Regions from separate parts of the Streptosporangium becharense genome, predicted to be linked through region 1. Evidence: riboswitches for the same ligand, from Rfam matches in the RefSeq annotation. Region 1 holds a riboswitch; each other region holds the start of a gene.

Evidence for each region. A riboswitch is a leader RNA that binds a small molecule or an ion and turns the genes downstream of it on or off. The one in region 1 is predicted to bind cobalamin.
Region 2: linked by a shared signal. The riboswitch ahead of F4562_RS28740 (ribonucleoside-diphosphate reductase subunit alpha) and the one ahead of bluB (5,6-dimethylbenzimidazole synthase) in region 1 are both predicted to bind cobalamin.
Region 3: linked by a shared signal. The riboswitch ahead of cobN (cobaltochelatase subunit CobN) and the one ahead of bluB (5,6-dimethylbenzimidazole synthase) in region 1 are both predicted to bind cobalamin.
Region 4: linked by a shared signal. The riboswitch ahead of F4562_RS00045 (ABC transporter substrate-binding protein) and the one ahead of bluB (5,6-dimethylbenzimidazole synthase) in region 1 are both predicted to bind cobalamin.

Annotation. Positions count from the first base shown of each region.
Region 1 is NZ_JACHMP010000001.1:883,027-890,606, reverse strand. Features, by position in the region: gene F4562_RS03900 (cation:dicarboxylate symporter family transporter) at 1-502, shown strand, start outside; gene F4562_RS03895 (PQQ-dependent sugar dehydrogenase) at 770-2,806, opposite strand; gene F4562_RS03890 (mycothiol-dependent nitroreductase Rv2466c family protein) at 2,995-3,627, opposite strand; gene bluB (5,6-dimethylbenzimidazole synthase) at 3,887-4,519, opposite strand; cobalamin riboswitch at 4,554-4,753, opposite strand; gene F4562_RS03880 (SDR family NAD(P)-dependent oxidoreductase) at 5,087-5,845, shown strand; gene F4562_RS03875 (class-II fumarase/aspartase family protein) at 5,848-7,197, shown strand; gene F4562_RS03870 (thiamine pyrophosphate-dependent dehydrogenase E1 component subunit alpha) at 7,190-7,580, shown strand, end outside.
Region 2 is NZ_JACHMP010000001.1:6,590,834-6,598,413, reverse strand. Features, by position in the region: gene F4562_RS28750 (mechanosensitive ion channel family protein) at 1-808, opposite strand, end outside; gene F4562_RS28745 (ribonucleotide-diphosphate reductase subunit beta) at 915-1,910, opposite strand; gene F4562_RS28740 (ribonucleoside-diphosphate reductase subunit alpha) at 1,945-4,263, opposite strand; cobalamin riboswitch at 4,379-4,579, opposite strand; gene F4562_RS28735 (tripartite tricarboxylate transporter substrate-binding protein) at 4,584-5,606, opposite strand; gene glmS (glutamine--fructose-6-phosphate transaminase (isomerizing)) at 5,738-7,558, opposite strand.
Region 3 is NZ_JACHMP010000001.1:7,550,277-7,557,856, forward strand. Features, by position in the region: gene F4562_RS32580 (cobalt-precorrin-5B (C(1))-methyltransferase) at 1-501, opposite strand, end outside; gene F4562_RS32585 (cobalt-precorrin-6A reductase) at 564-1,337, shown strand; gene F4562_RS32590 (precorrin-2 C(20)-methyltransferase) at 1,325-2,851, opposite strand; gene F4562_RS32595 (precorrin-8X methylmutase) at 2,860-3,486, opposite strand; gene cobG (precorrin-3B synthase) at 3,483-4,928, opposite strand; cobalamin riboswitch at 4,975-5,148, shown strand; gene cobN (cobaltochelatase subunit CobN) at 5,258-7,580, shown strand, end outside.
Region 4 is NZ_JACHMP010000001.1:5,150-12,729, forward strand. Features, by position in the region: gene F4562_RS00035 (ABC transporter ATP-binding protein) at 1-763, opposite strand, end outside; gene F4562_RS00040 (FecCD family ABC transporter permease) at 760-1,866, opposite strand; gene F4562_RS00045 (ABC transporter substrate-binding protein) at 1,863-2,921, opposite strand; cobalamin riboswitch at 2,951-3,133, opposite strand; gene F4562_RS00050 (pentapeptide repeat-containing protein) at 3,412-4,032, shown strand; gene F4562_RS00055 (right-handed parallel beta-helix repeat-containing protein) at 4,152-6,122, opposite strand; gene F4562_RS00060 (carbohydrate ABC transporter permease) at 6,164-7,021, opposite strand; gene F4562_RS00065 (carbohydrate ABC transporter permease) at 7,031-7,580, opposite strand, start outside.

The DNA of each region.
Region 1 (7,580 bases):
CATCACCGTGCCGACCGGCTACTCCTTCAACCTGGACGGCACCGCCATCTACCTCACCATGGCCACCCTGTTCATCGCGAGCGCCACGGGCGCCCCGCTCGCCATGGGCGAGCAGCTCTCCCTGCTGGTCTTCATGATGATCGCCTCCAAGGGCGCCGCCGGGGTCACCGGCGCGGGCCTGGCCACGCTCGCCGGCGGCCTGCAGTCGCACCGTCCCGACCTCGTCGACGGCGTCGGCCTGATCGTCGGCATCGACCGCTTCATGTCCGAGGCGCGGGCACTGACCAACTTCGCCGGCAACGCGGTCGCCACCGTGCTGATCGGCACCTGGACCGGCGAGTTCGACCGGACACGCGCCACCGAGGTGCTGTCGGGGCGGGCGCCGTTCGACGAGACCACCCTCCTCGACGAGCACGACGACTCGCCGCCCGCGTCCCCGCCGTCCGCCGAGCAGGACGGCAGGGGGGCGGACCGGGACAGGGAGGTCATGTCACCGGCGTAGTACGGAGCCGACCGGCTCCGCGGCGGGCGTCCGGCTCGGGGGAGCGGACGCCCGCCGCGGAGTCGTCCTCATTCGGCGGCGACATTCGACGGCGACATTCGACGGCGACGCGAAGGCGCCGGGCCTGCCTCGCGTGGCGACGTGAGGAAGGCGGGCCGTCCCACCCGGCGGCGGGGGAGGAGGGCGGGTCCGGTCCGGGCGGGACGGATCACTCCGTCCCGCCCGGACCCGTTCCGTCGGATGCCGGTGTCCGAGCCGTCGCCGGTCTCACGCCGGCGGGGCGAACTTCAGCCGCACGATCACGTTGTCGAGCACCGACGGCGTGCCGCCGTTCTTGTCATTGTTGGTGGAGGTCAGCCAGAGCCCGCCGTCGGGCGTCCTGACGACCGTGCGCAGGCGGCCCCACCGGCCGCTGAAGAACGCCCTGGGCGTGTCGGTCGTGCTGCCGTCGATCCTCATGACCCAGAGCCGCTGGCCGCGGACCGCCGCCATGTAGATCCAGTCGTTCACGATCTCGATGCCGCTCGGCGAGGCGGAAGCCACATCCCACTGCCGGACCGGGTTGACGTAGGCCGTGTTGTCGCACCTGCCCTCGCAGTTGGGCCAACCGTAGTTCTTGCCCGGCTGGATCAGGTTGAGCTCGTCCCAGGTGCTGTTGCCGAACTCGGACTCCCACAGCTGTCCCCTGGAGTCCCAGGCGATGCCCTGCGGATTGCGGTGCCCCAGGGAGTAGACGCGCGGCGCGTTCGGGAACGGGTTGCCCGGGGCGCCGGCGCCCGTCGGCGTCACGCGCAGGATCTTGCCGTTGAGCGAGCCGAGGTTCTGTGCCCGGTTGCCGTCCTGGCCGTCACCGGTGGTGATGTACAGGTAGCCGTCGGGGCCGAACTTGATCTGCCCACCGTTGTGGAACCGGTTCTTGGCTATGCCGGTGACGATCGGCTCGCGAGCGCCGATCCGCCCGTTCTCGTACTTGAACCGGACGACCCGGTTGTCGGACGAGGCCGTGTGGAAGGCATAGACGTAGCGGTCGGCGGCGAAGTTCGGGGAGGCGGCCAGGCCGAGGAGGCCGCCCTCGCCGCCGGTGGTCGTCGCCTCGGTGATCTTGCCGACCACCGTCTTCTGCCCGTTCGGGGTGACCCGTACGATTTCGAACCGGTCGCGCTCGGCGACCAGCGCGCTGTCGTCCGGCAGGAACGTGACGCCCCACGCCAGGTCGAGCTTGGTGACGTCCCGGTCGTAGACGGGGTCGCCGCCGCCCGCGGTACCGGTCGTCCTCACCGGCAGCGGTGCGGTGCGGGGCGAGACGTTGTCGTCGGCGTCGAACGCCTCGACCTCGAAGGAGTAGGCCGTGTCGGGCGTCAGCCCGTCCACGGTCGCGGTGAGGTCCGGCACCGTGGCGATCCTCGTGCCGTCGCGGTAGACGTTGTAGCCGGTCACGCCGACGTCGTCGGTCGAGGCGTTCCAGCCCAGCGTGACGGTGTTCGCCGTGACGCCGGTGGCGTGCAGGCCGGCGGGCGTGCTCGGCGGCGTGGTGTCGCCGCCCGGCGGTGTGGTGAGGTCGACGCTGTTGCTGCCCTGGGAGGGGTTGCCCGCGGCGTCGTAGGCCAGCACGCTGAACACGTACCGCGTGTTGGGTGTCAGACCGGGCACCGTGAGGCTCGTGATGTTGCCGCCCACGGTGACGAGCACGTTCCCGCCGTTGTAGATCCTGTACTGGGAGACGCCGACGTCGTCGGTGGACGCGTTCCAGGCCAGGCCCACGGAGGTGGGCCTGATCTCGCCGACGACGCGCAGGCCGGCCGGGGCGGTCGGCGGTTGGGTGTCGGCGGGGGCGGACGCGCTCAGCCGGTCGAGGTTGGGGCCGCCGTTCGCGGTGGTGGCGGTGGCGCGGACCTTGTTGGCGCCCGCGATGAGACCCGCGGTGACCGACTTCTCCACCCAGGTGGTCCACGCACCGGTGCCGGGGAAGGACAGTCCGGCCGAGACCGTCGTGCCGTTGACGGAGATGTCCATCGGCCGGTCCGTGGTGGTGCCGTTGGCGAAACGGAACGCCAGACGGTAGTTGCCGGCGGTCGCCGCGTTGACGGTGAACTCGACGTGGGAGCCGGCGACGTTGGCGTAGTCGACGAAGCCCGTCCCGGTGAACCCGGCGTGCCTGGTGTCCACGGTGCCCTGGGAGATGGTGGCGTTCTCCGCCTCGTACCGGGTCGGTGCCGCGGCGGCGGGTGACGTCACCGGAAGGCTGAGCAGTAACCCGGCCACGAGCGCACCGGCCAGCGAGCGCGCTCGGATGGAAGGTCTCATCGGTTCTCCTGCTGTTGTCTCGGGGGGAAGAGGGCGAGGAGATCTAGTTAGGAAGGGTTCCTAACTATGAGAGATGGGACCATCGAGACGTTCCCCGGTCAAGTACCGGGATCGCGCCGCCGGGCCGGCGCGATCCCGTGACGTGGATCCGGCGGCCGTTTCCCCGGCCGCGCTCCGCCGCGGAGCCGTCAGGCCCCGTCGGGGCGGAGCCGGGGCTCCTCGTGCGGGGGGCCCTTGAGCTCATGGAAGCCCGGGGTGCCGGCCACCAGCAGTGTCCCGTCCCACAGGCGGCCCGCCCGCTCCCCGGTGGGGATCCTGGAGAGGACGGGGCCGAAGAACACGACACGCTCGTCATCGGCGCCGGTGACGGCGACCACCGGGGTGCCGACGTGTCCGCCGGTGTCCCCGCCGATCAGGCGCATGCCCTCGGCGTGCGAGGCGCGCACCGCCTCGTCGTAGGCCGTCGACGTCCCGGCCTCGGCCAGTTCCCGCGGGAGCCCCGCGGCGGCCAGCGCGTCGTGCAGGGAACCGATCCAGTCCTGCTCGTCGCGGTCGTCCCCGCGGGTCCACAGGGCGGTGTAGAACCTGCCGAGCGCCTGCTGACCGTGCTCCCGGAGCACGGCGGCGCAGACGCGCACGGGCACCCACAGGTAACCCTCGGGGTCGCCTTCGGGATCGTCGTCCCGGCCCTCGTTGAGCACCGACAGGCTCATCACGTGCCAGCGCACCTCGACCGGCCGGACCTTCTCCACCTCCAGCAGCCAACGGGAGGTGATCCAGGTGTAGGGGCAGGACGGGTCGAACCAGAAGTCCGCGATCATCCTGTCCGCCGCCCCGCTCGTCGCTCTGCCCACTGTCTCGATGCTCCTTCGATCGCCGTGCCCGCGCCGGGCCCGGCCCCGGACTCGAAGCCCGGCCCGGAGCCGGACTCAACCCCGGCGCCGGACTCAACCCCGGAGCCTGATCCGGCCCCGAAGCCCCGCCCGGCCCGGACCTGTGCCCTGTCCGTCGTGCCCGGACTCCGGCCGTCGTACCCGCGCCCGGTTCCCCGTCACCGTACGGCGTGCGCGTCCTTTGCCGTCACCAGCGCTCGTGACGGACCACCGCGTCCAGCGGGACGCGCCGGCGCCACCCGTGCCGCTCCAGATCGGGCACCGCCTCCACATGGGTGACCGGCCCCAGGCACAGCCAGGCCACCGGGCGGATGCCGGAGGGGATGCCGAGCAGGCTCCGGACGAACGGCTCGCGGTAGAACGAGACCCAGCCGACTCCCAGGTTCTCCGCGGTGGCCGCCAGCCACAGGTTCTGGACGGCCAGGCAGACCGAGTACAGGCCGGCGTCGGCGATGGCGTGCCGGCCCAGCACCGCGGGACCTCCCCGGGCGGCGTCGTAGGTGACGACCACCGAGAGGCTGGACTCCAGCACGCCGTCGACCTTGATCCGGGCGAACCGCTCCGCCGCGCTCCCGGTGAGGGACGCCGCGAAACGGGTCCGCTCCTCCTGGACGTGGCGGTGGAACGCGCGGCGGGTGCCGAGGTCCCGGACGAGGATGAAGTCCCAGGGCTGGGACAGTCCGACACTGGGTGCCGCGTGCGCGGCCTCCAGCACGCGTTCGAGGACGTCGCCGGGGACGGGCTCACCGGTGAACTGCGACCGCACGTCACGGCGGCGGTGGATGACCTGGTAGATGTCGGGCTGGATGTCGGTGCTCACAGGGCAGGCTCCCGCTGCGTCATGCCACCCGGGCGGTGGCAGATGGAGCGAGGCCGGTCTTCGGACTCTCGGATCAACGCCTGCACCGTCCGCCTTCCCAGCCCGAAAGGCCAGTGGCCGCACGTGAGTGCATGGACGGCGGCTCCCCGATCACCGCGGCGGGCCCGTGCCGGAATCGCACCGGCTTCCCGATTCTCCTCCCCACGGGGAGGCACCTCGCGTCAGTTCGTGCCGGACGCGACTCTAGCGCAGCCGGGTGCGGGTCTCACCGGCCGGGACCGGCGTTCCGGCGTCCCGGCGTCCCGGCGTCCCGGCGTCCACCCGGGGACGCCCCGGGGTGACCCGGGGATGACCGCCCGGTGTCGCCTCCCCGCCCGGCGGCCGGACGTCCGGCCAGGTCGGAGTGGCCCTGCTCCGCCCTCACGCGGTCCCCGGTGCGCGGCGCGGGGCGTGTTAACGGAAGAAGAACTTCGTAATAAAAACGATTGACCGACCTCTTGTCCGCTTTGTGAGCACGCTGCTACATTCCCAGTCAATCGTTTGACCTACCGAGGGGGAACACCGGGGATGGCTGTCACGATCGACCTGGCGGGGCGTACGGCGCTCGTCACCGGGGCCGCGGGAGGGCTCGGGCTCGCATGTGCCCGCGCGCTGGCCGACGCCGGTGCCGATCTCGTCGTCTCCGACCTGGAGGGACCGCGGCTGACCGAGGCCGCGACCGCCCTGGGGGCACGCGACCGGGCCGCCGACCTCACCGACCCCGAGCAGGCGGTGGCCCTGGCCGAGGAGATCGGCCGCATCGACATCCTGGTGAACTGCGCCGGCGTCATGCGCACCACGCCCCTGCTGGAGGTGACCCCGCAGGAGTGGCGCCGGATCATCGACGTCAACCTCAACGGCTCCTTCTGGATCACCCAGGCGGTCGGCCGCCGCATGGTCGAGCAGGGCGGCGGATCGATCGTGACCCTCGCCTCCGTCGCGGCCAGGTCCGGGCGGCCCAACGCCGCGCACTACTCGGCGACCAAGACCGCGCTGCTGTCGCTGACGAAGTCGGCCGCCGAGGCGCTCGCCCCGGTACGGGTCAACGCGGTCTGCCCGGGGATCTTCCTCACCCCCATGTGGGAGGAGATCATCGCCGACCGCGACGCCCGCTTCGGCCCGGACGCCGGGGCGAACTACCTCCAGGAGGTCAGCGGACGCTCCCCGCTCCGGCGTCCCGGCCGCGCCGAGGAACTCGCCGCCGCCGTCCTCTTCCTCGCCAGCGACCTCGCCTCGTTCATCACCGGCCAGGCGCTGAACGTCGACGGCGGACTGGAGATGAACTGACCGTGCAGACCTTCAAGCTGCTCCCCGCCCTCTTCGGCGACGCCGGGATGGCCGGGATCTTCTCCGCCGAGAGCACCGTGCTCTCCTGGCTGCGGGTCGAGGCCGCCCTCGCCCTGGCCCAGGCCGAGGCCGGAGTGATCGACGAGAGCGACGCCGAGGCCATCGCCGCCGCGTGCGTGCCCGCCACCATCGACCTCGACCGCCTGTGGCGGGAGGCCGTGAACGTGGGCTACCCCATCCTCCCGCTGGTGCGGATGATCGCCGCCGCGTTGCCCGAGGGGCCCAACGGCCGCGTCCACTACGGCGCGACCACGCAGGACATCATGGACAGCGGCCTGTCCCTGCAGATGAGGGAGGCGCTGGAGCGCCTGGTCGTCCTGCTGGAGTCCTTCGGCGACGCCCTCGCCCGCCTGGTCGAGGAGCACGCGGGCACCGTGGTGGCCGCGCGCACCCACGCCCAGCAGGCCGTCCCCACCACGTTCGGCGCGAAGCTGGCCGTGCTGCTGGCCGAGGTCACCCGCCAGCGGCGGCGGCTGCGCGACGCGCTGCGGCACGTCCCGGCCGTCTCCCTCTTCGGCGCCGGAGGAACCTCCGCCGCCATGGGCGAGCAGGCCGCGGTGGTCAGGAAGGGCGTCGCCACCCGGCTCGGGCTCGTCCAGACGGACGTGCCCTGGCACGTGGCCAGGGACGGGATCGCCGAGTTCGGCGTCGCCTGCGCGAGCGTCGCGGCGACCGCCGCCAGGTTCGCCCGGGAGGTCGTCGACCTGTCCAGGACCGAGGTCGGCGAGGTCCGCGAGGCCGGCGGCCACCACCGCGGGGCGTCCTCCACGATGCCGCAGAAGGCCAACCCGATCGGCTGCGAGGCGATCATCGGCATGTCCGGCACGGCGGGCGCCCTCAGCTCGGCGGTGTTCCGGGCGATGGAGGCCGGCCACGAGCGGGCCGCGGGCGAGTGGCAGGTGGAGTGGTACGTGGTGCCGCAGCTCGCCGAACTCGCCGCCGGTGCCCTGGTCACCGCCGCCGAGGTCGCCGTGGGACTCCAGGTCTTCCCCGAGGCGATGCGCGGCAACCTCGACGCCGAGGGCGGGCTGATCATGGCGGAGGCGTACATGATGCGCCTGGCCCCCGCGCTGGGCCGCGAGCAGGCGCACGACCTCGTCTACCAGGCCGCCCACCGGGCGCGGGCGGACCGCCGCGCGCTCGCCGACACCCTGCGGGAGGTGGCCGGGCCCGACGACCTCGCGAGCCTCGGGCCGCTCCCGCTTCCCCCCGAGTCCTACATCGGCGACGCCGAGACGATCTGTGCCGTCGCGCTCGCGGCGTGGCGGACGGAGGAGAACGACAATGAGTGAGCGACGGCTCGCGGACCTGCTGGCCATGTGGCGCATCCGCGCCTTCGAGGAGAAGGTGCGCCAGCTGCGCCTTGAGGGGCCGATCGTCGGCTCGGTCCACCTGTGCATCGGGCAGGAGGCCATCCCGGTCGGCGCCTGCGACGCCCTGGAGCCCGAGGACGCGCTGTTCGCGACCTACCGGGGCCACGGCTGGGCGCTCGCCCGCGGCGTGCCCGCCGAGCCGCTCTTCGCCGAACTGCTGGGCCGCGCCACCGGCGTCAACGGCGGCCGGGGCGGCTCGGCCTACTTCACCGCCGCCGAGTACGGCTTCCACGGCGAGAACTCCATCGTGGGCGCCGGTGCCCCGATCGCGTGCGGCGCGGCGCTCGCCGGTCGCCACGACG
Region 2 (7,580 bases), 5.7 Mb from region 1:
CCTTCTGGTCCCACAGCGGGTGCGCGCGCAGGGCCTGATAGAGCTCGGCGCGCAGCTCCTCCACCGGCACCGACCAGTCGACCCGGAAGTAGACGTGGCCGATCACCCGGCTGCTGTGCCGGGTCCAGTTCTCGAACGGGTTGGCCGTGAAGTGGGAGACCGGCAGGATCAGCCGGCGCTCGTCCCACAGCCGCAGCACCACGTAGGTCAGGCTCAGCTCCTCGATGCGGCCCCACTCGCCCTTCACCACGACGACGTCGTCCAGGCGGAGCGCGTCACTGAAGGCGAGCTGCAGGCCGGCGAGCATGTTGCCCAGGGTCGCCTGGGCGGCGATGCCGACCACGACGCCGGCGATCCCGGCCGAGGCCAGCAGCCCGGCGCCGAGCGCCCGCACCTGGGGGAAGGTGAAGAGCATCGCGCCCAGTGCCACCACGATGATGACCGCCGAGGCGACCCGGCGGACCAGGGTGATCTGGGTGCGGATCCGCCGGGCCTTGCGGTTGCGCTCCCCCTCGACGCTGATCAGCCGTTCCAGGACGACGTCGGTGACCGCGTAGGCCGCCTGGATGACCAGCCAGGTGACGCACCCGATCATCAGCAGGCTGAGGACCCGCTGGATCGTCCCGCTGACGGACCTGTCGGCCATGCCCGGTTCGTAGACCGTGTAGGCCGTGGCCACCGCGGCCGCGGCGAACCCCGGCCAGGTGCAACGGCGGACCAGCGGACCGGCGAGAACCCATTTCTCCCCGATCAGCCGCGACTGGAGAATCCGGCGCACCGCCTCGACGGCCACCACTGCTGCGAACACGGAAGCGATCATGAGGATCCATTCCGACACTGACGGCGTCCCCCTCGTGCTTTCCTCCTGAAAGATCATTGCGCCGGACAGGGTTCCCCCCTAGATCGCCAACAAATCAGAAAGTCTCATCAAAAGTGACATTCCCCTCAACCGCCACCTGGTAGGCGGAAACCCTCCTCTCGAAGAAGTTCGCCAGCTCCTGCACGTCCTGCAACTCCATGAACGCGAACGGATTGGCCGTGCCGTACCGGACGGGCATCCCGAGCCGGGCCAGCCGCCGGTCGGCGACGTACTCCAGATACTCGCGCATCCGCTCGGCGCTCATGCCGAGCAGGCCGTCGCGGCACAGGTCCTCGGCGAAGGCCAGCTCGGCCGCCACCGCCTCCTCCAGCATCCGGGTGACCTGCTCGGCGAGCTCGTCGTCGAACAGGCCGGGCTCCTCGGCCCGCACGGTGTCGACGACCCCGAAGGCGAACTCCATGTGCAGGGACTCGTCGCGGAACACCCAGTTCGTCCCCGTGGCCAGGCCGCTGAGCAGGCCCCGGGAGCGGAACCAGTAAACATAGGCGAAGGCACCGTAGAAGAACAAACCCTCGATGCACGCCGCGAAGCAGATCAGGTTGAGCAGGAACGCCCGCCGGTCCTCGCGGGTCTCCAGCCGGGTCAGCCCGCCCAGCGAGTCGATCCACCGGAAGCAGAACTCCGCCTTGTCGCGGATCGAGGGGATGTGCTCGACCGCGGCGAACGCCTTGGCCCGCTCGTCCGGGTCGGGCAGGTAGGTGTCGAGCAGGGTCAGGTAGAACTGGACGTGCACGGCCTCCTCGAAGAGCTGCCTGCTGAGATACAGGCGCGCCTCGGGTGCGTTGACGTGCTGGTAGAGGTTGAGGACCAGGTTGTTGGCCACGATCGAGTCGCCGGTGGCGAAGAACGCGACGAGCCGGTTGATCAGGTGGCGTTCCTCGGCCGTCATCTTCGCCAGGTCCGCCAGGTCGGAGGCGAGGTCCACCTCCTCCACGGTCCAGGTGTTGCGGATCGCGGCCCGGAAGCGTTCGTAGAACTCCGGGTAGCGCATCGGCCGCAGGGTGAGATCCATGCCGGGGTCGAGCAGCATCGGGCGGTGCCTTTCGGAAGGGGATGAGGGGCGTCTACTGGCAGGCGTCGCAGTACTCGGGGTTCTCCAGCGAGCAGGCGACGGCCTCCGGGTCGGGCACGGGCCCGCCGGGCGCCGCGGGCCGCACGGGGGACGCCGCGGAGGACGCCACGGTGGCCTGGGCGATCCGGGTGGCCGGGCGTGAGCGCAGGTAGTACGTGGTCTTCAGGCCCGACTTCCAGGCGTAGGCGTACATCGAGGAGAGCTTGCCGATGGTCGGGGTGGCCATGAAGAGGTTCAGCGACTGCGACTGGTCGATGTACGGTGCGCGCGCGGCGGCCAGGTCGATCAGCGCCTTCTGCGGCAGCTCCCAGGCGGTCCGGTAGAGCAGCCTCAGGTCCGCGGGAATCTGCGGGATGTCCTGGACGGACCCGTCGGCGGCCTTGATCGCGTCGCGGATCTGCGGGGTCCACAGCCCGCGCGCCGAAAGATCCCGGACCAGGTATCGGTTGACCTGGAGGAACTCCCCGGAGAGCGTCTCGCGCTTGAAGACGTTGGAGACCTGGGGCTCGATGCACTCGTAGCAGCCCGCGATGGAGGCGATGGTGGCCGTGGGGGCGATCGCGACCATCAGCGAGTTGCGCAGGCCGGTCACCGCGATCCGCTCGCGCAGCGTGGTCCACTCCGCGGAGGTCCCCGCCCCGTAGTGGTCGGGGTGCAGCACCCCGGCGGCGGCCCTGGTGTCGTCGTAGGAGGGGTGGCGGCCCCGCTCGACGGCCAGGTCCGCGGAGGTGGCGTACGCGGCGAGCGCGATCTCCTCGGAGATCCGGGTGGACAGCGCCATCGCCTCGAGGGCGTCGAACGGCAGGCGCAGCGCGAACAGCACGTCGGCCAGGCCCATCACGCCGAGCCCGATCGGACGCCAGCGCCGGTTGGCCGCCTCGGCCTCGGAGGTCGGGTAGAAGCCCAGGTCGATGGTGCGATCCAGGAAGCGCACCGCGGTGCGGACGGTGGCGCGCAGCCGCGTCCAGTCGAGGTCGCCGCCGGAGGCGTCCAGGTGGGCGGCGAGGTTGACCGAGCCCAGGTTGCAGACGGCGGTCTCCGCGTCGCTGGTGACCTCCAGGATCTCGGTGCAGAGGTTCGACAGGTGGATGACGTTCCCGGGACGCGCGGTCTGGTTGGAGGTCCGGTTCGCGGCGTCCTTGAAAGTCATCCAGCCGTTGCCGGTCTGGGCGAGGGTGCGCATCATCCGGCCGTACAAGGTGCGGGCCGGGATCCGCCTGACGAACCGTCCCTCGGCCTCGGCGGCGCGGTACGCCTCGTCGAAGGCGGCGCCGTACAGGTCGACCAGGTGCGGGACGTCCTTGGGGTCGAACAGCGACCAGGTGCCGTCGGCCTCGACCCGGCGCATGAACTCGTCCGGGATCCAGTTCGCCAGGTTCAGGTTGTGCGTGCGGCGCGCGTCCTCGCCGGTGTTGTCGCGCAGCTCCAGGAACTCCTCGATGTCGGCGTGCCACGTCTCCAGGTAGACGCAGGCCGCACCCTTGCGGCGGCCGCCCTGGTTGACCGCGGCGACGCTGGCGTCGAGCGTGCGCAGCCACGGCACGATGCCGTTGGAGTGGCCGTTGGTGCCCCGGATCAGCGACCCCCGGGAGCGGACCCGGCTCCAGGAGATGCCGATGCCCCCGGCGTACTTCGACAGGCGGGCGACCTGACCGTAGCGCTCGTAGACGGCCTCCAGCTCGTCGCGCGGGGAGTCGAGCAGGAAGCAGGACGACAGCTGGGGCCGGCGCGCGCCGGAGTTGAACAGGGTGGGCGAGCTGGGCAGGTAGGACAGCGTCGCCATGAGCCGGTAGAGCTCGGCGGCCTCGGAGACCGTCTCCGAGAGGCCGCAGGCGACCCGCAGGAAGAAGTGCTGCGGGCGTTCCAGGACCCTGCGGGTCTCCGGGTGGCGCAGCAGGTAGCGGTCGTAGACCGTGCGCAGCCCGAAGTACTCGAACCGGTCGTCGGCCCCGGTGTCGACCAGCGCGTCCAGCGCCGCGGCGTTGACGGCCACGAACTCCGCCAGCCGGTCGGCGACCAGTCCGGCCGCGTGGGTGGCGGCGACGGAGTCGGAGAAGCTCAAGACGCCGTGCCCGGCGGCCTCGTCGGCGATCAGCCCGGCCAGCAACCCGGCGGCGACCCTGGAGTTCTCCGGGTCGGTGATGACCCGGGCCGCGGCCTCGTCGATGGCCAGTCTGCGGTCGGCCTCCGACGCCCCACCGGTCCCACCGGTCCGCGTGCCCCGGATTCCCGTCCCGGCGTCCCGCCCGGCGGCGTCCTGCCCGCCCGTTCCGGCGGTCTCCCCTGCGGCGTCGACCACGGTGTGCGTCACGTCCTGCCCCTCGCTCGTTCGAATTCCCCGTGCGGCTCCCGGAGGACGGGCACGCGGATACGAGCGATTCCGGGCACGCCGGACCGCCTCGTCCGCGGGCCCTCCCACGAGGCCCTGGACACTTACGTCACCGGCAGGTCTTCGGACTCACGGGCACCGTGCACACGCCTACCGGCCGTCGCTTCCCGGGCATGACGCACCCAGTGCTCAATGACGGCTTTCGTTCCCGTTCACCGCTGCGGGGCAGCCCCGGAATCTCACCGGGTTCCCTCTCTCGTCGCCCCTCCCGGGGCGAACCAGCAACGAGCAGGATCCTACATCTAGTGGCGTCGGACGCAACTACCCCAACAAGTTGTGTCGGAAGACTTCAACAGTCCGAGGTCATGCAGCACCTCGCGGGTGCGCGCCGTCTCGGTGGACAACCACTGGCGGAAGTCGTCGCCGCTGAGATAGACCCGGCTCCAGCCGTTGGCCGCGCACCGGGCCCGCCAGTCGGGGGCCGCGTCGATCCTGTCACACAGGGCGACCGCCGCGTCCAGGTCCGCCTCCGCCATGCGCGCCGGGCCGAGCAGGCCGCACCAGTCGCTGTACTCCAGCCGGACGTCCAGCTCCATGAGCGTCGGCGCGTCGATCCCGTCGACGCGCTCCCCCGAGGAGACCACCAGGGGACGCAGCCGGCCGGCGGCGATCCCGGACCGGAACGACCGGGCCGGCCCCAGGAGCGCGGCCACCCGGCCGAGGTGAAGCGCCTCGGCGGCGTCCGCCGCGGTGAGGTACCCGGCGTAGTCGAGCAGCCGGGCGTCGGCCCCCAGGCACTTGCCGATCATGCCGTAGAGCACGTGGTCCGAGCCGCCCTCCAGCCGGCCGCCGACCGCCAGCCCCGCCGGGTCCCGGCGGACGCCGGCGGCGAAGTCGTCGAAGGAACGCAGCCGGGAGCCGTCCGGGACGACCAGGGCGGCCCAGTCGCCCACGAGGCGGGCGAGCGGGGTGGTGGCGCCGACCAGGGGGGCGGTGCCGGCGATCTCCGCACCCGCCACCAGTGACATCCCGGCGACGAGCACCCTGCCCTCGCCCGTGAAGGGGCCGCCGGGGGAACCCAGCCGGTCCAGGACGGCGGAGCCCGCCCCGGCCGGGTGGTCGACGATCTCGACGGCCCTGGCCAGGCGGCACCGGGTCAGGACCCCGGCCAGGGTGCGCGGCATCGCCTCCCAGCCCTGCCCGCGGACGGCGGGCGCGACGACGGACAGCCGGTCGACCGCCGTGCCGGCCGGACCGCCGGCCGGGCCGCAGCCCGCGGCGGCCACCACCCCGGTGACCAGCGCCAGAAACCCCCTGCGGCGCATGAGCGCCCCTCCCCCCCGGCACCCCGTACATCTCGGGCTACCCGCGTGTCACCTCATGTCACACGCCCGGGGCCGTTATCGCCGAGCCCTTACCGAGGGGGCCGCACCGAGGAGATGCGGAGTGGGTGGATCTACTCCACCGTGACGCTCTTGGCCAGGTTGCGGGGCTTGTCGACGTCCCGGCCCAGCGCCACGGCCGCGTGGTAGGCGAAGAGCTGGAGCGGGATCGTCAGCAGGATCGGGTCCAGCTCGATCTCGTTGCGCGGCACCACGACGCAGTCGTCGGCCAGCTTGGGGTCGGCGGCGCGGTGCCCGACCATGAGCACCCGCCCGCCCCGGGCACGGATCTCGCCCAGCGTGGTGAGGTTCTTGTCGAGCAGCTCGTCGTCGGGGACGATCGCCACCGTGGGCATCCCCGGGCCGATCAGCGCCAGCGGCCCGTGCTTGAGCTCGCTGGCCGGGTACGCCTCGGCGTGGACGTAGGAGATCTCCTTGAGCTTCTGCGCGCCTTCTCGGGCCACCGGGTAGCCCCGGACCCGGCCGACGAACATCATGCTCGGCACCTCGGCGTACTTCTCCGCCAGCTCCTTGATCTGCGGCTCCAGCGCGAGGATCTCCTTGATCTGGTCGGGCAGCCTGCGCAGGCCCTCGCAGATGCGGCGGCCGTCGGCCGGCGAGAGGTCGCGCACCCGGCCCAGGTGCAGCGCGAGCAGGGCGAAGGCCACGGCGGTCGAGGTGAACGCCTTCGTGCTCGCCACCGAGACCTCGGGCCCGGCGTGCAGGTAGACGCCGCCGTCGCACTCGCGGGCGATGGCGCTGCCCACGGTGTTGACGATGCCGAGCACCCGGCCGCCCTTGCGCTTGAGCTCCTGGACCGCGGCGAGGGTGTCGTAGGTCTCCCCCGACTGGCTGATGGCCACGTAGAGGGTGTCGGCCTCCACGACCGGGCCGCGGTAGCGGAACTCGCTGGCCGGCTCCGCGTCGGCCGGGATGCGCGCCAGCTCTTCGATGAGCTGGGCGCCGATCTGCCCCGAGTAGTACGCGGAGCCGCAGCCGATGATCTTCACCCGGCGGAACGAGCGGGTCTCCCGCGCGTCCATGTTGAGCCCGCCGAGGTGGGCGATGTGGAAGCGGTCGTCCAGGCGCCCGCGGAGCGTCCTGGCCAGCGTCTCGGGCTGCTCGGAGATCTCCTTGAGCAGGTAGTGCTCGTAGCCGCCGGTGTCGTAGTGACCGGCCTCCCAGTCGACGGTCAGCGGCTCCTTGGCCGTCTCCCGGGCGTCGCTGGCGAAGGTGTTGAACCCGTCGGCCTTCAGCACCGCGATCTCGCCGTCCTCCAGGTGGACCACCTGACGGGTGTAGCGGACCAGGGCGGCCACGTCGGAGGCGGCGAACATCTCCTTCTCGCCGATGCCCAGCACGATCGGGCTGCCGTTGCGGGCGACGACCACCTCGCCGGGACGCTCGGCGTCGAGCACCGCGACGCCGTAGGTGCCGACGACCCGCTTGAGCGCCACCCGGACCGCCTCCACGAGGGAGTCGGCCTCCTTGACCGTGCGGGCGATCAGGTGGGACAGCACCTCGGTGTCGGTCTCGGACACGAAGACCGCGCCGTCGGCCTCCAGCTTGACGCGCAGCTCGTCGGCGTTCTCGATGATGCCGTTGTGCACGACCGCGATGCGCTCGTCCCCCGAGAGGTGCGGGTGGGCGTTGACGTCGCTCGGCGCGCCGTGGGTGGCCCAGCGGGTGTGGCCGATGCCCAACCCGCCCTTGAACCGCGCGGGCACGACCGCCGCCAGGTCGGCCACCCGGCCCTTGACCTTGCGCAGCTTCAGGCCCTTGTTGGAGACCACCAGCCCGGCCGAGTCGTACCCCCGGTACTCAAGGCGCTGCAACCCCTCCAGCAGGATGGGCGCCGCGTCCTTCGGCCCGACGTAGGCCACGATTCCGCACATCTGACAGCTCCTTCTACCCGTG
Region 3 (7,580 bases), 6.7 Mb from region 1:
GCCCAGGATGCCCAGGCGCGGGTTCCAGGTGCGCCGGGCCAGCTCCTCGCCGTCCTCCACCGAGATCTCCACGACCACGTCGCCGCTGCCGCCGTGCCGGGCGGCGACCTCGGCGACGTGCTCGCGCATCATCTGCCGGGGCACCGGGTTGATCGCGGGTTCGCCCACCGGGAGCGGGAGACCGGGTTTGGTGACGGTGCCGACCCCGGGCCCGGCGGTGAAGACCACCCCGCTGCCGGGGGCGCCGTGCCGGACGGTGGAGCGGATCAGCGCCCCGTGCGTCACGTCGGGGTCGTCCCCGGCGTCCTTGACCACCGCGGCCATGGCGTACCCGGCCGCCAGCTCCTCCCGGGCCAGCGCGAACGCCGGCCGCTGCCCCTTCGGCAGGGTGATCTCCACCGGGTCGGGGAACCCGCCGCCGAGCAGCGCGGTGTAGGCGGCGGTGGTCGCCGCGGTCGCGCAGGCGCCGGTGGTCCACCCGTGGCGCAGGGACGCGCTCATGCCGTGGGCGCCGATCGGTACGGCGGGGCGACGTCCCGCGACGGAGGAGAGGAGACGGAGTGCTGAACATCCTGGTGCTCGGCGGCACGGACGAGGCCAGGCGGCTGGCCGCCGCGCTCGTCGGGCGTCCCGGGACGCGCGTGGTGTCGTCCCTGGCAGGACGGGTACGCGACCCGAAGCTGCCGGTGGGGGAGGTGCGCGAGGGTGGCTTCGGCGGCCCGGACGGCCTGGCATCGTGGCTGGTCGAGCACCGCGTGGACGTCGTGGTGGACGCCACGCACCCCTTCGCCGCGCGGATGACCGCCTCCGCGGCCGAGGCGTCGACCCGCGCCGGCCTGCCGCTGCTGATCCTGCGGCGGCCGGGCTGGCGGGAGGGCCCCGGCGACGACTGGCGCTGGGTCCCCTCCCTCGCCGCCGCCGCCGAGCTGCTGCCCTCGCTGGGGGAGCGGGTGTTCCTGACCACCGGCCGGCGGAGCCTGCCGGTCTTCGCCGGGCTGGACGGCCTGTGGTTCCTGGCCCGCTCGGTCGACCCGCCGGAGCCGCCGATGCCGCGCCGGGTGGAGGTGCTGCTCAGCCGGGGCCCGTTCACCGTCGAGGGCGAGCTGGCCCTGATGCGCGAGCACCGCGTCGAGGTGCTCGTCACCAAGGACAGCGGCGGTGGGATGACCACCGCCAAGCTGGCCGCCGCCCGCGAGCTGGGCCTGCCGGTCGTGGTCGTCCGCCGCCCGGCCGCGCCGGACGGCGTGCCCGCCGTGGAGACCGTCGAGGCGGCCCTGTCCTGGCTGGACTCCACGACCGGCCCGGCCGCCGCCGGCGCGGACGATCATGCCGGGTAGCGGCGGGGGGTGAACACCACCCGGCGGCCGTCGCCCCGCTCGACCACCCGCGTGGTCGACGACCCCACCAGCAGCAGGCAGCGCATGTCGATCGAGGCCGGGTCGAGCTCTCCGAGGGTGGTGATCGTGAGGCTCTCGGCGGGCCCGCCGACGTCGCGGCCGACGACCACGGGCGTCTCGGGTGCGCGGTGCTCCAGGATCAGGTCCCGCGCGGCGGCCACCTGCCAGGTGCGGCTCTTCGACGCCGGGTTGTAGATCGCCAGGACCAGGTCGGCCCCGGCCGCGGCGCTGATCCGCCCGGCGACGACCTCCCACGGCTTGAGCAGGTCCGACAGCGATAGCACGCAGTAGTCGTGGCCCAGCGGCGCCCCGGCCCGGCCGGCCACGGCGTGCGCCGCGGTCAGGCCCGGCAGCACCCGCACCGGCACGTCCGCGAACCGTGGCTCGCACGCCACCTCCAGCACCGCGCTGGCCATCGCGAACACCCCGGGATCACCCGAGGAGACCACGGCCACGCGCGACCCGGCCGCGGCCAGCTCCAGCGCGTGCGCGGCGCGTTCGGCCTCCACCCGGTTGTCGGTGGGGTGGCGGCGCTGGCGCGGGTTCGGCGGGATCCGGTCGAGGTAGGGGCCGTACCCGACGAGCTCGTCGACGCCGGCCAGCGCCTCCTGCGCCTCGGGCGTCAGCCACGGCCGCCCGGCCGGGCCGAGCCCGACCACGACCACCTCGCCGCGGGTGCCCACGACGGGGGCGGGGGCGGGGGCCGCCTCCGCCGCCGCGGACGCGGGACCGGCCGCGTTGACCGGGCTCGGGATCAGCGCCAGCGAGAAGTACGGCACACTGTCCGGGTCCACCTCGGCGAGCGGGGCCAGACGCTGCTGCCCGGTGGTGGCGCGCTCCACGTACCACGCCTCGTCCAGCCGCCCGGCCTCTGCCAGCGCGTCGCGGACCTTGGTGAACGTACGGCCGAGCTTGAGCACCGCGGCCGAGTCGGTCGCCGCGAGGCGCTCGGCGAGCACGGGGGCGGGGAGCGTCCCCGGCAGCACGGTGAGGACCTCGTCCCGCTCGACCAGCGGTCGGCCGAGGACCGCGGCGGCGCCGCTGACCGACGTCACGCCCGGCACCACCTCGGTGACGTAGCGGTGCGACAGGCGTTTGTGCATGTGCATGTAGGAGCCGTAGAAGAGCGGGTCGCCCTCGCACAGCACCACCACGTCGCGTCCGGCGTCCAGGTGGGCGGCGAGCCGCACCGCGCAGTCGGCGTAGAAGTCGTCGATCGCCCCCTGGTAGCCGCCGGGGTGGTCGGTGGTCTCGGTGGTGAGCGGGTAGATCAGGGCCTCCTCGATCTGCCCCTCCCGCAGGTACGGCGCCGCCACCGAGCGGGCGATGCTCCGGCCGTGGCGGGCGCTGTGAAAGGCGATCACGTCCGCCGCGCCGATGAGCCGGGCCGCCTTGACGGTCACCAGCTCGGGGTCTCCAGGCCCGAGTCCCACGCCCCACAGCCGTCCGGTCACGTTGCCGCTCACTCCTCTTCACTCGCGATCGCGTTGACGGCGGCGGCGGTCATCGCGCTCCCGCCCCGGCGGCCGTGCACGACCAGGTACTCAAGGCCCGCCGGGTGTTCGGCGAGGGCCTGCTTGGACTCGGCGGCGCCGATGAACCCGACCGGGACGCCGAGCACGGCGGCCGGTCGCCCGGCACCTTCCTCGACCATCTCCAGCAGCCGGAACAGCGCGGTCGGCGCGTTGCCGATCGCCACCACGGAGCCCGCCAGCCGGTCGCGCCACAGCTCCAGTGCCGCGGCGCTGCGGGTGGTGCCCAGCCGCTCGGCGAGCTCCGGCACCCGGGGGTCGCCGAGGGTGCACAGCACCTCGTTGCCGGCGGGCAGCCGGCGGCGGGTCACCCCCGAGGCGACCATCTGGGCGTCGCAGAGCACCGGCGCGCCGGCGCGCAGGGCCGCGCGGGCCGAGGCCACGACCCCCGGGGACCAGGCGAGGTCGGTCACCAGGTCGACCATGCCGCAGGCGTGGATCATGCGGACCGCGACCCGGGCGACGTCGGCGGGCAGGCCGCCCAGGTCGGCCTCGGCGCGGATGGTGGCGAACGAACGGCGGTAGATCTCCGCGCCGTCGCGGACGTAGTCGATCACAGGTCCCCTCTGGCGGCCGCCAGCGCGGCCGCGGTCTCCTCGATGCCGGCACAGGTCAGGCCGGTGCCGTCCAGCTCCACGCGGTAGCCGTCGCCGGTGGCGACCACGTCCGCGACCCGTCCTCTGGGCCGGCCGCAGCGTCTGCCGCAGCCCGCCCAGTGCACGGGGAGCGTACCGGTGCCCGGCGCGCCGCCCGCGACCGCCCCACCGGCTCGGGCGACGACGAGGGCGGCGTCGGCGCGGACGTCGGCCAGCGACTTGGCGCAGCCGGGACGGCCGGCGCAGGCCGTCACCCCGATCCACGGCGAGGCGGGGTCGGCGACCAGCCCGGCGGCGGTGAGGCGGGCGGCGGTGGCGGCGACCTCGTCCGGCGGCAGGCCGGGCAGGACGGCGCCGCGCCACGGCGTGAGCCGGATCTCACCGCCCACGGCGGCGTCCGCGAGCGCCTCGGCCTGCGCGGCGGTCAGCCGTCCCAGCGGCACCGCGACCCCGAGCGCGACGCGGGTGCCGTCCCGGCTCGGGAAGACCCCGACGGGCCCGAGAGTCACCGGCTCGGCCCTCACCGGCCCGATCTCCGGACCGGTGCCGGTCCCCGGTTCGCTGCCGGTCCCCACCGGCCCGCCCCCCGGACCGCTGCCGGTCCCCGGCCCGGGCCCGGCGGTCCCGTACCGGGACGGGCCGTCGTCCGCCGCGGAGGACGCGGGAACCCCGGCACGCGGTACGAGGGCCGCCCGCACCCGGGCGGTGACCCGGGCGGCGCCGTCCCGGAGCTCGGAGATCCGCCAGGCGGTGACGCCCTGGGCCGCCTGCTCGGCGAGGAAGGCGTCGGCGGCGGCCAGCAGGGCCGTCACGGCCTCGCCCAGCGGGACGCGTATGCCGGTGTCCACCCCCGCGACCAGCAGCGCGGCCTCGTCCACGCCGGTCGGCAGGACGGCGGCGTCGGCGCCGAGCCCGGCCACGTCCCCGCGTCCGTCGTCGAGGGCGAACATGAACCGGCCGGGCAGGGCGGCCAGGGCGGGACGGGCGCACAGCCGCCGGTCGAGCTCGTCCACCAGGGGCGTCACGTCGGCGACCCCGGCTCCGTCCAGGCCGCTCAGCGGGGAGGCGAGGACGTTGCGCACGCGCTCGTGGGTGGCGGACGGCAGCAGGCCGGCGGCGGCCATCCGGGTGGCGAAACCGTTCCCGGCGCCGTCTGAGGTGCCATCTGAGGGGCCGTCCGAGGGGCCGAGGCCGCGGACCTGGACGTTCGCCCGCGAGGTCAGCTCGATGACGCCGCTCCCGTACGAGGAGGCGGCCTCGGCGAGTTCGCGCAGGCAGAAGGGGGTCAGCCGCCCGCCGGGCACCCGGACGCGCGCCAGGCCGCCGTCGGCGGCGGCGTGCGTCTGAAGGGCTCCGGGGCAGGCATCGAGTCGCGATCGTCCGGGAAAGTCGGCAATGGCCACGGACAGGATGTTAATGCCAGTTTCTTGCAATGAGCCGGACTGCCGTAGTGTCATCGGTGGCGACGGCAAAGGGAGGAAGCCGGTGCGAGTCCGGCGCGGTCCCGCCACTGTAACCGGGGAGCGAACCCCACCCGGGCCACTGTCCGACGGTCGGACGGGAAGGCCGGGGTGAGCACCGATCCGGCAGCCAGGAGACTCCAGCCGTCGTGGCCGACGACGACCCGGGGCGAGGACCCCGAGTGAGGAAGCTCCGTGCGCTTTTCGCCCTTCCCCCGCCACACCGTGGCATCGCTGAGCCGTACCGTCCCGTCCTCCCTGGAGCGTGGCGCGTGATCCTCCTGCTCTCCACCTCCGACACCGACCTGCTGAGCGCCCGCGCGAGCGGCGCGGATTACCGGCTGGGCAACCCCGCCCGGCTCACCGCCGACGACCTCCCGGCGCTGGTCGAGGGCACCGACCTGGTCGTGGTCCGCCTGCTGGGCGGGCGCCGCGCCTGGGAGGAGGGCCTGGACGCGCTGCTCGCCGGGCCCCGGCCCGTCGTCGTCCTCGGCGGCGAGCAGGCGCCGGACGCCGAGCTGATGGAACTGTCCACGGTGCCCGGCGGCGTCTGCGCCGAGGCGCACGCCTACCTCGCCCACGGCGGGGCGGCCAACCTGACCGAACTCCACCGGTTCCTGTCCGACACGCTGCTGCTCACCGGCCACGGGTTCGCCCCGCCCGCCCCCACCCCCACCTGGGGTGTGCTGGAGCGTCAGGCCCGCCGCGAGGACGGGCCGGTCGTCGGGGTGCTCTACTACCGAGCCCACCACGTGGCGGGCAACACCGCCTTCGTCGAGGCGCTCTGCTCGGCGATCGAAGACTCGGGCGGCCGGGCGCTGCCCCTGTACTGCGCGTCCCTGCGCGCCGCCGACCCCGGCCTGCTGGAGGCTCTGCGCACGGTCGACGCCCTGGTGGTGACCGTGCTCGCCGCGGGCGGCACCCGCCCGGCGACCGCGTCCGCCGGGGGCGACGACGAGGCGTGGGACGTCGGCGCCCTCGCCGAGCTGGACGTGCCCGTCCTGCAGGGGCTCTGCCTGACCGGCAGCCGCTCGCAGTGGGAGGAGAACGACGACGGCCTGTCCCCGCTGGACGCCGCCACCCAGGTCGCGATCCCCGAGTTCGACGGACGCATCATCACCGTGCCGTTCTCGTTCAAGGAGATCGACGAGGACGGGCTGACCGTCTACGTCGCCGACCCCGAGCGGGCCGCCCGCGTGGCGGGCATCGCCGTGCGGCACGCCGCGCTGCGGCACGTCCCGCCCGCCGAGCGGCGGCTGGTGCTGATGCTGTCGGCCTACCCCACCAAGCACGCCCGCATCGGCAACGCCGTCGGCCTGGACACCCCGGCGAGCCTCGTGCGGCTGCTGGCCGCGCTCCGGGAGCACGGCTACGACATCGGCGCCGAGGGCGAGCTGCCCGGGGTGGCCGAGCAGGACGGCGACGCGCTGGTCCACGCCCTGATCGCCGCGGGCGGGCAGGACCAGGACTGGCTGACCGAGGAGCAGCTCGCCGCCAACCCGGTCCGCATCGGCGCGGGCCGCTACGCCGAGTGGTACGGCACGCTCCCCGGCGACCTGCGTGCCCGGATCGAGGAGCACTGGGGCCCGCCGCCCGGTGAGCTGTTCGTCGACCGCTCGCGCGACCCGGAGGGCGAGATCGTGCTGGCCGCGCTGCGCGCCGGCAACGTCGTCGTCATGGTGCAGCCGCCCCGCGGATTCGGCGAGAACCCCATCGCGATCTACCACGACCCCGACCTGCCGCCCAGCCACCACTACCTGGCGGCCTACCGCTGGCTGTCCGACGGTTTCGGCGCTCACGCCGTGGTCCACGTGGGCAAGCACGGCAACCTGGAGTGGCTGCCCGGCAAGTCCGCCGGCCTGTCGGCCTCCTGCGGGCCCGACGCCGCCCTCGGCGACCTGCCGCTGATCTACCCGTTCCTGGTCAACGACCCCGGCGAGGGCACCCAGGCCAAGCGCCGTGCCCACGCGACCCTGGTCGACCACCTCGTCCCGCCGATGGCCCGCGCCGACACCTACGGCGACATGGCCCGGCTGGAGCAGCTCCTCGACGAGCACGCCTCCATCGCCGCGATGGACCCGGCCAAGCTGCCCGCGATCCGCGCGCAGATCTGGACGCTCATCCAGGCCGCCCGGCTCGACCACGATCTGGGCATCGAGGACCGCCCGCACGACGCCGAGTTCGACGACTTCCTGCTGCACGTCGACGGCTGGCTGTGCGAGGTCAAGGACGTCCAGATCCGCGACGGCCTGCACGTGCTGGGCGTCGCCCCCGAGGGTGCCGCGCGGGTCGACCTGGTGCTGGCGATGCTGCGCGCGCGGCAGGTGTGGGCCGGCAGCCAGGCGCTGCCCGGCCTGCGCGAGGCCCTGGGCCTGGCCGAGGACGGCACCGCCGCCCGGATCGGCGTCGACGAGGCCGAGGCGCTGGCCCGTGCCCTGGTCGAGGGCATGGAGGCCCGGGGCTGGGACGCCGCCGCCGTCCCCGAGGTGACCGCCGCCGTCCTGGCCCCCGCCGAGGCGGGCGTGGCGCCTTCCGCCGGGACCGGCGCGGAGACCCCCGCCGTCGCGTCCCTCCCCGGCGGGGCGGGCCCGGAGC
Region 4 (7,580 bases), 880 kb from region 1:
GAGTGCCGCAGGCGGCCACCGCGCCGTCGGCCAGCACGTACAGCCGGTCGCAGAAGTAGGCGGCGAGGTTGAGGTCGTGCAGGGCGACCAGGGCCGTGGCCGGTAGGCGGCGCAGCAGCGTGAGCACCTCCAACTGGTGACGCACGTCGAGATGGTTGGTCGGCTCGTCGAGCACGAGCAGCGCCGGCTGCTGGGCCAGGGCACGGGCGATCAGCACCCGTTGCTTCTCACCGCCGGAGAGCCGGGCGTAGGGGCGGTCACCCAGACCGGCCGCGTCGACCGCCTCCAGCGAGGCGGCCACCAGACGGTGGTCCTCGACGGTGTCGCCGTCGAGGAGCCGCTTGTGCGGGGTGCGTCCCATGGCCACGACCTCCCGGACGGTGAGGTCGAAGTCGCCGCCCGGCTCCTGGACGACCGCGGCCACCACGCTGGCCAGCGCGCGGACGCTCAGCGACCAGGCGTCGCGTCCCCCGACGAGCACCTGCCCGGTGTCGGGCCGCAGCACCCGGTACACGGCGCGCAGCAGGGTGGACTTCCCGCTGCCGTTGGGGCCGACCAGCCCGACCACCTCACCGGGGGCGGCGTTCAACGACAGGTCGTGGACGATCCTGCGTGCTCCGGCGCTGAGTGAGACGTCCTCGATCCGCAGATCGGCGCCGCCGGGATCGCCGGGGCCGGTCCTGTCGTCCCGGGCGCCTGTGGAGCCCGCGTCGTTCCTGCTGCCCTTGCCGCTCCTGCCGTTCATGTCGTCGATGTCGTTCACGCCGCGTGCGCCTCACGGCGGCGGGCCTGCCGGCGCATCAGCCACAGGAAGAACGGGCCGCCGCACAGCGCGGTCAGCACGCCCACCGGGATCTCCTGCGGGGCGGTGACCGTGCGGGCGGCGACGTCGGCGCAGACGAGGAAGGCCGCCCCGCCGAGCGCCGCGGCCGGTATCAACCGGCGGTGGTCGCCGCCGACGACGAGGCGCGCGGCGTGCGGCGTCATCAGCCCGACGAAGCCGATGGGCCCGGTGGCGGCGACGAGCACCCCGGTCACCACCGAGAGCAGGACGAACATCCGGACGCGGAAGCCGCGCACGTCCAGGCCCATGGTGGCGGCGGCCTCCTCGCCGGCGAGCAGCAGGTTGAGCGACCGGCCCTGCAGGAACAACGCGACGGTGGCGGCCGTCAGCACGGCCGCCGGCAGCCACAGCGTCTCCCAGTGCACCCCGCCGAGCCCGCCGAGCGTCCAGGAGAGCACCTCTCGCGACTCGTTCTCCCGGTCCGCCGTCAGCAGCAGGAAACTGGTCAGCGCCGAGAACACCGAGGCGACGGCGACCCCGGCCAGCACCAGGTGGACGGAGGTGATCCGGCCGCCGACCCGGGCCGTCACGTACACCAGTGACAGCGCCGCCAGCGCACCGGCGAAGGCCGCCAGCGACAGGGACGGCCGGGTGCCGAACAGCGCGAAGCCGGAGACGATCGTCAGAACGGCGCCGAAGGAGGCACCGGAGGAGATGCCGAGCAGGTAGGGGTCGGCCAGCGGGTTGCGGACCAGCGCCTGCATCGCCGTGCCGACGACCGCCAGCCCGGCGCCGGTGACCGCGCCGAGCAGCACGCGCGGGGCCCGCACGTCGAAGACGATCGTCTCGCGTGTCCGCGTCCAGGTGACCTCGGACGGCCACGGCAGGCCGGCGCGGTGGCCGAGGACGCCCCACACCTCGCCGGCGGGCACCCGCACCGAACCGAGGCCGAGCCCCACCGTCATCGAGACCAGCAGGGCGGCCGTCAGCAGGACCAGGACGAGCGCGTACGGCGGGCGGGACCGCCGGGCGGCTCCCCCGGCGAGGCGGGGAAGGCGGCGCCGGAGCGCCGGTCCGGTCACCGGAACCGCTCGGGATGCAGTTGCCCGGCCAGTTCCTCCACGGCCTGCGGGGGCCGCACGCCGACGACGGTCGCGGTGAGCGGCAGCACCGCGAACCTGCGGTTCTTCACGGCGGGGACGTCGGCGAGGGCCGGCTGCGACTGCAGGAACCTCTTCTTCTCGGCCACGTTCCCCGGGTCGCCGTAGTCGTAGATGACGATGACCTCGGGCCTGCGGTCGACGACCTGCTCCCAGGAGACGTCGCCGAACACCTTGTCGAGGTCGCCGAAGACGTTGCTGCCGCCGGCCAGGCGGATGATCTCCTGGCCGATGCCGGTGCCCCCGGCGGTGAACGCCGTCTTGTCTCCGCTGTCGTAGACGAACACCGGCACCGGCCGGACGCCGCCGAGCTTGCCGGTGACCGCGTCGACACGCCGCTGCATGTCCTGCACGAGTCGTTCGGCCCGGTCGGCGACCCCGAAGATCTTCCCGACGGTGCGGATCTCCTCGTGCACGTGGTCCATGGTCAGCCGGCCGGCCGCGCAGTACTCCAGGTTGAGGTGGGTGTCGATGCCCGCGTCGGCGAACGCCTTGCGGGAGCGGCCCTCCTTCTCCGCGAACGCACTGCCGTAGCCGCCGTAGACCAGGTCGGGCCCGGCCTCCAGCACGGTCTCGAAGGAGGGCTCCTTGGCCGACAGCTCCGGGATGCGCTCGTACGCCTGCCGGTACTGCGCCAGCACCTCGGAGTCGGGGAAGGCCGTGCCGGCCATCGAGGACTCCAGGCCCAGGGCCAGCATCAGCTCGGCCGGGTGCTGGTGGATGGTCACCACCCGTGACGGGGGCCTCCGGTAGGTGGTGCGCACCCCGCAGTTGTCCACCGTCACCGGGAAACCGGCCGCGGCGGCGCCCGGCCGGGCCCCTCCCGGGCCGCCCGCCCGGGTGCCACCCGGGTCGCCTGCGCCGCCGCAGGCGGTCAGGAGCAGGGCGGCGACGGCCGACACGATGCCGCCGACGACGGCCGGACGGCGGGGACGCCGCCCGCCGGAACCGCCGGGAGATGGGGGAATGCCGAACACAGGAGCCTCCTGAGGTGTCCACGCGCCTCGAACGGACGTCGCGACGGCCCAGTCTCCTGACTCCCGGATCGGCGCTCACCCCGACCTTCCCGCTCGCGCAGTGGTCGACGTGGGGTTCGCTCCCCGGTCACAGTGGCGGGACCGTGCCGGACTCACACCGGCTTCCTGGTTTCCGTCGCGGTGACGATTAAAGCAGCATCCCCGTGCGTCACGACCGGCGGGGCGCCGTGGACGCGGACCGTGCTCACCGCACGGTGAGCACGGCCTCGCCCCACGGGCGACGGCCGGCCAGGTCACCGATCGCCGCGGAGCCGGATTGTCGGAGGGTGACGCTACGGTGGCGTCGGCCGAGCTTCGGTCTCCCGGCGGCAGGCCGGGCATCGACACGGAAGGCACCAGCACATGACCGTCGCCCTCACCGGTGACCCCCGCCCCGGCGGCGGGCGGGCCGGGCTCCCCCGCCCCCTTGCGAGCGTTGTGGGGTCCGCGCGTGGCTGACCGCAAGCACGGCCGCCCCGCGCCGGAGACGCACTCGACCGTCGCGGCCGAAGACTGGTACGGCGACGACCTGTCGGGGCAGAGCCACGAGCGGGTCGCCTTCGTCGGCGTGGACATGACCGAGACGGAGAGCCGGGGTGCGGTCTTCTCCGAGTGCACCTTCCAGGATGTCCGTTTCAATGCCTCCACGCACTCCGACACGGCGTTCCTGAACTGCACCTTCGTCCGGTGCACGTTCTTCGACGCCACCTTCACCAGGTGCAAGTTCGTCGGCAGCGTGTTCGACCGCTGCACCTTCGACCTGCTGAAGGTCAGCGGCGGAGACTGGTCGTTCGCCGGCCTGCCCGGGGCCGACCTGCACAGCGCCTCCTTCGTCGACGTGCGGCTGCGTGAGGCCGACCTCACCGGCGCGCGCTGCGAGGGCGCCACGCTCCGCGGGGCCGACCTGGCGGGCGCCTGGCTGCACAGCGCCAAGCTCTCCCGTTGCGACCTGCGGGGCAGCGAGCTGTCCTCCCTCGACCCGTTCAATGTCGAGATGAAAGGCGCGATCGTCGACATCCAGCAGGCCGTGGTGATCGCCGAGGCTCTGGGCCTGGAGGTGCGTCCCGGCTGAGCCGCCGGCGCCCGCCCAGCCCCGGCCCGGGGCACGATCGCGTCCAGGCCGGGGCCCAGCCGGCGGGGGGGCGATCGCACCCGAGCCGGAGCCCGGGTGCGATCGCCCCCCGCCGGGCGTCACCTGGTGGCGCCGGCCACCCACTTCGGCGCGCCGTACTGGTAGGCGCCGAGGCTCGGGACGGGGTCCGTCGAGCCGTCGTTCACACCGGGCAGCGGGATCGCCGCGTTCCGCGCCGGCGAGGCCTCGGACAGCCGGTAGTCGTGCCGCGCCGGGTCGGCGAACAGCGGGTCCACGTCGGCCGGCAGGTTGTTGGACAGCACCATGCCGCCGTTCGTGGCGTCCTTCAGCCCCCGGATCGGGCCGATGTTGTTGTACACCTTGGTGCCGGTCGAGGCGTTCGGCTCCTTGACGTAGAACATCGTCATGCCGCCGGTGTTGTTGTAGACGAGGTTGTCGCGCGAGCCGCTGCCCAGGCCGTTGAGCATGACGGTGCCCTCGGAGTTCCCCCACCCCACGTTGTTCGCGATGGTGATGTTGCTCTGCCCGTTGTCGGCGTAGACACCGGAGACCGCGAACGAGGTGACGCCCGCCGGCGGGGTGCCGTCGTGCAGGACGTTGTGATCGATCGAGGTCCGCAGCATGTCGGCGGCGCAGCAGGTGTAGATCGCGGCCGTGTCCAGGCTCAGCCGGGCGTACAGCGAGATGTCGTTGTAGGCGATCCGGTCCGGGCCGGGCGTGCCCCCGATGACGGTGTCCCACTGCAGGTTGACGCCGCTGCGGCCGACCCGGTAGATGGTGTTGTTCGTCACCGTCTGGCTGTTGCCCTGCACGGCGACCCCCGCCGCGTAGGTGCCCATGTAGTCCACGTCGTGGATCATGTTGTTGTGCGCGGTGTTCCGCTGCCCGCGCAGGGCGATGCCGTTGCCGGCGCTCAGCGAGAGGTCGCTGTTGACGACCTTGTTGTCCGTGCCGTTGAGGACGATGCCGGTGTCGGCGACGCCCCTGGTCACGGTCGATCCGCAGTCGGTGCCTCCGCGGGTGATGTCGGTGTAGTGGGACAGGTACGTGCCGGTGACGCCGTCGATCGTGACGCCGGTGCTGGCCACGCCGGTCTCGATGGTCGAGGCGAAGAGGCCGACGCCCGCGACCGTCGTGTGGCTCGCGTTCCTCAGGTCGAAGGCCAGCGACCGGGTCTTCGCCTCGATCACGTGCCGGTTGGGGGTGTCCTCGCCGTAGAGGTAGAGCCGCTTGCCGGCCGGGTCGTAGAACCAGGTGCCGGGGTGGGCGAGCTCGCCGATCTTGCCGGAGAGCGCGTACCGCGTCTCCTTCGGCACCACCTTACGGACGCAGGGCGGCACCGCGTCGAGGGTCACGGACCCCGCGTCGGAGTTCTTGATCGTGGACGTCGCCGTCACGTACCAGTAGCTCGTCAGCACCCGGGCGCCGTTCCAGTACCCGGCCGGGCGGGTCAGCGCGTCGTCGACGATGGTGGCCTCGGCGCTGCCGGGGCCGGCGTACTCCCGCACCGGGTCGAGCAGGTCGAGGCCCGGGTACGGGAACTGCGCCTCGACGTTCATCTTCCCGTCGGTGAAGGTCTGGACGGTGGTGACGTCGGAGCCGAGGTCGGCGCGCGCGCTGTGGACGTGGCCGGCCTCCACCGCCCTGCTGAACGGCGAGTCCGCCGCGAACGGGTCGGTCTCCGCGATGCGCGCCACATCCCGGGCGGTCACCTTCGACCAGCCCTTGATCCGCGTCGTACCGCTCAGCGTCACCCGGGCGCCGGGGAACGCGCGGTAGGTGACGGGCCGCTTCGCGGTGCCCGAACGGGCCGGTACCACGGTCTCCCGGTAGGTGCCCGACATGATCAGGCACGTGTCGCCGGGTGCCATGGCGTCGGCGCACTGCTGGATGCGGCGGTACGGCGCGGCGGGCGACCGGCCGGAGGCGGACTCCCCGCCCCAGGGGGCCACGTAGTACGTCCTGCCGCCGGCGTGCCCGCCCGCCTCGGCGGCCGCCGGTACGGAGGTCGCCGCACCCGCCGTCGTCAGGAGCAGCACGGCCGCCATCGGCCGGAAAGTCCGTAACACGTTCTCTCCCATTCGGTTGACGAATCGGTTGACGAGGCCGTTCAGCCCTTGACGGCACCGACCGTGAGGCCGCTGATGATGTGACGCTGCATGTAGACGAAGAAGATGACGACCGGTGCCACCGCCAGCAGCAGGTTGGGGAACACCTTCGTCAGGTCGGTCGAGTACTGGCTGATCCCCGCGTAGATCGCCGTCGTCACCGTGTACCTGCCGGACCCCGGGCTGAGCAGGATCTGCGGGCTGACGAAGTCGTTCCAGATGCCGATCGAGTTGAGGATCAGCACGGTCACCACCGCGGGCCGCATCAGCGGGAAGACGATCGTCCAGAAGGTCCGCAGCCTCCCCGCGCCGTCGATCATCGCGGCCTGGTCGATCGAGACCGGGATGGTGCGGATGAATCCGACGAACAGGAAGATGCTCACCGGGAGCGTCGAGGCCACGTCATGCGCCACCAGGCCGGTCACGGTGTTGGCCAGGCCGACCGAGCGGAGCACGTAGATCACTGGGATCACCAGGGCGGCGGCGGGGATGAAGGTGCCCGCGAGGAAGTACAGCAGCACCAGCTGGGTGCGGCGCTTGAGGCTTCTCGCGATCACGTAGGCGGCCGGTCCCGCCAGCAGGATGCACAGGACGTCCACCACGACGACCAGGAAGAGCGTGAACCCGTAGCCGCCGATGACGTTGTACTGGGGGCTGTTGACGGCGGCCCAGAGGTAGTCCAGCGTGAGGTCCCCCACCGGCAGTGAGAAGGGGTTGTTGAGGATGTCCTCCTGCGTTTTGAAGCTGTTGACCACGAGCAGGTAGACCGGCACGGTCATGGCCAGGAAGAGCAGGGTCAGCATGACCGGGCGCACGATGCCGCGCCGGCGTCCGGGTTCGGTTTGCGTGTGTACGACCATCACCTGCTCCTAACCTGTCGCGGCCCGGTCCTGGCGGTTGCGCACCGCGGTCACCAGCAGGGCGAGCGCCGCGCACACGACCATGAGGAACACGGCCTGCGCGTTGGCGTAGCCGACCTTCGTCCCCTCGAAGGACCGGGCGAGGATGAGGAACGAGTAGGTCTGCGTCGCCCCCGCGGGTCCTCCGCCGGTGAGGCTCACGACCAGGTCGTAGGTCTTGATCAACCCGATGAGGTTGAGGACGGTCGCCACGGTGATCACCGGTGAGATCATCGGGATGACCACGCGCATGTTGGTCTGGTGCCTGGTCGCGCCGTCGATCGCCGCGGCCTCCAGCAGTTCGGCGGGGACGGTCTGGAGTGCCGCGATGAACAGCACGACGTTGAATCCGAAGCCGGCCCACACGATCACCCCGATCAGCGAGATCAGGGCGAGCTGTTCCTCGAAGAGGAAACCGATCGGCCCGATGCCGAAACGCTGGAGCGTGCTGTTGACGGCGCCGTTCGTGCCGAGGATCGCCGCCCAGAGGAAACCGAGGATCAGCGCGCTGATCACGTGC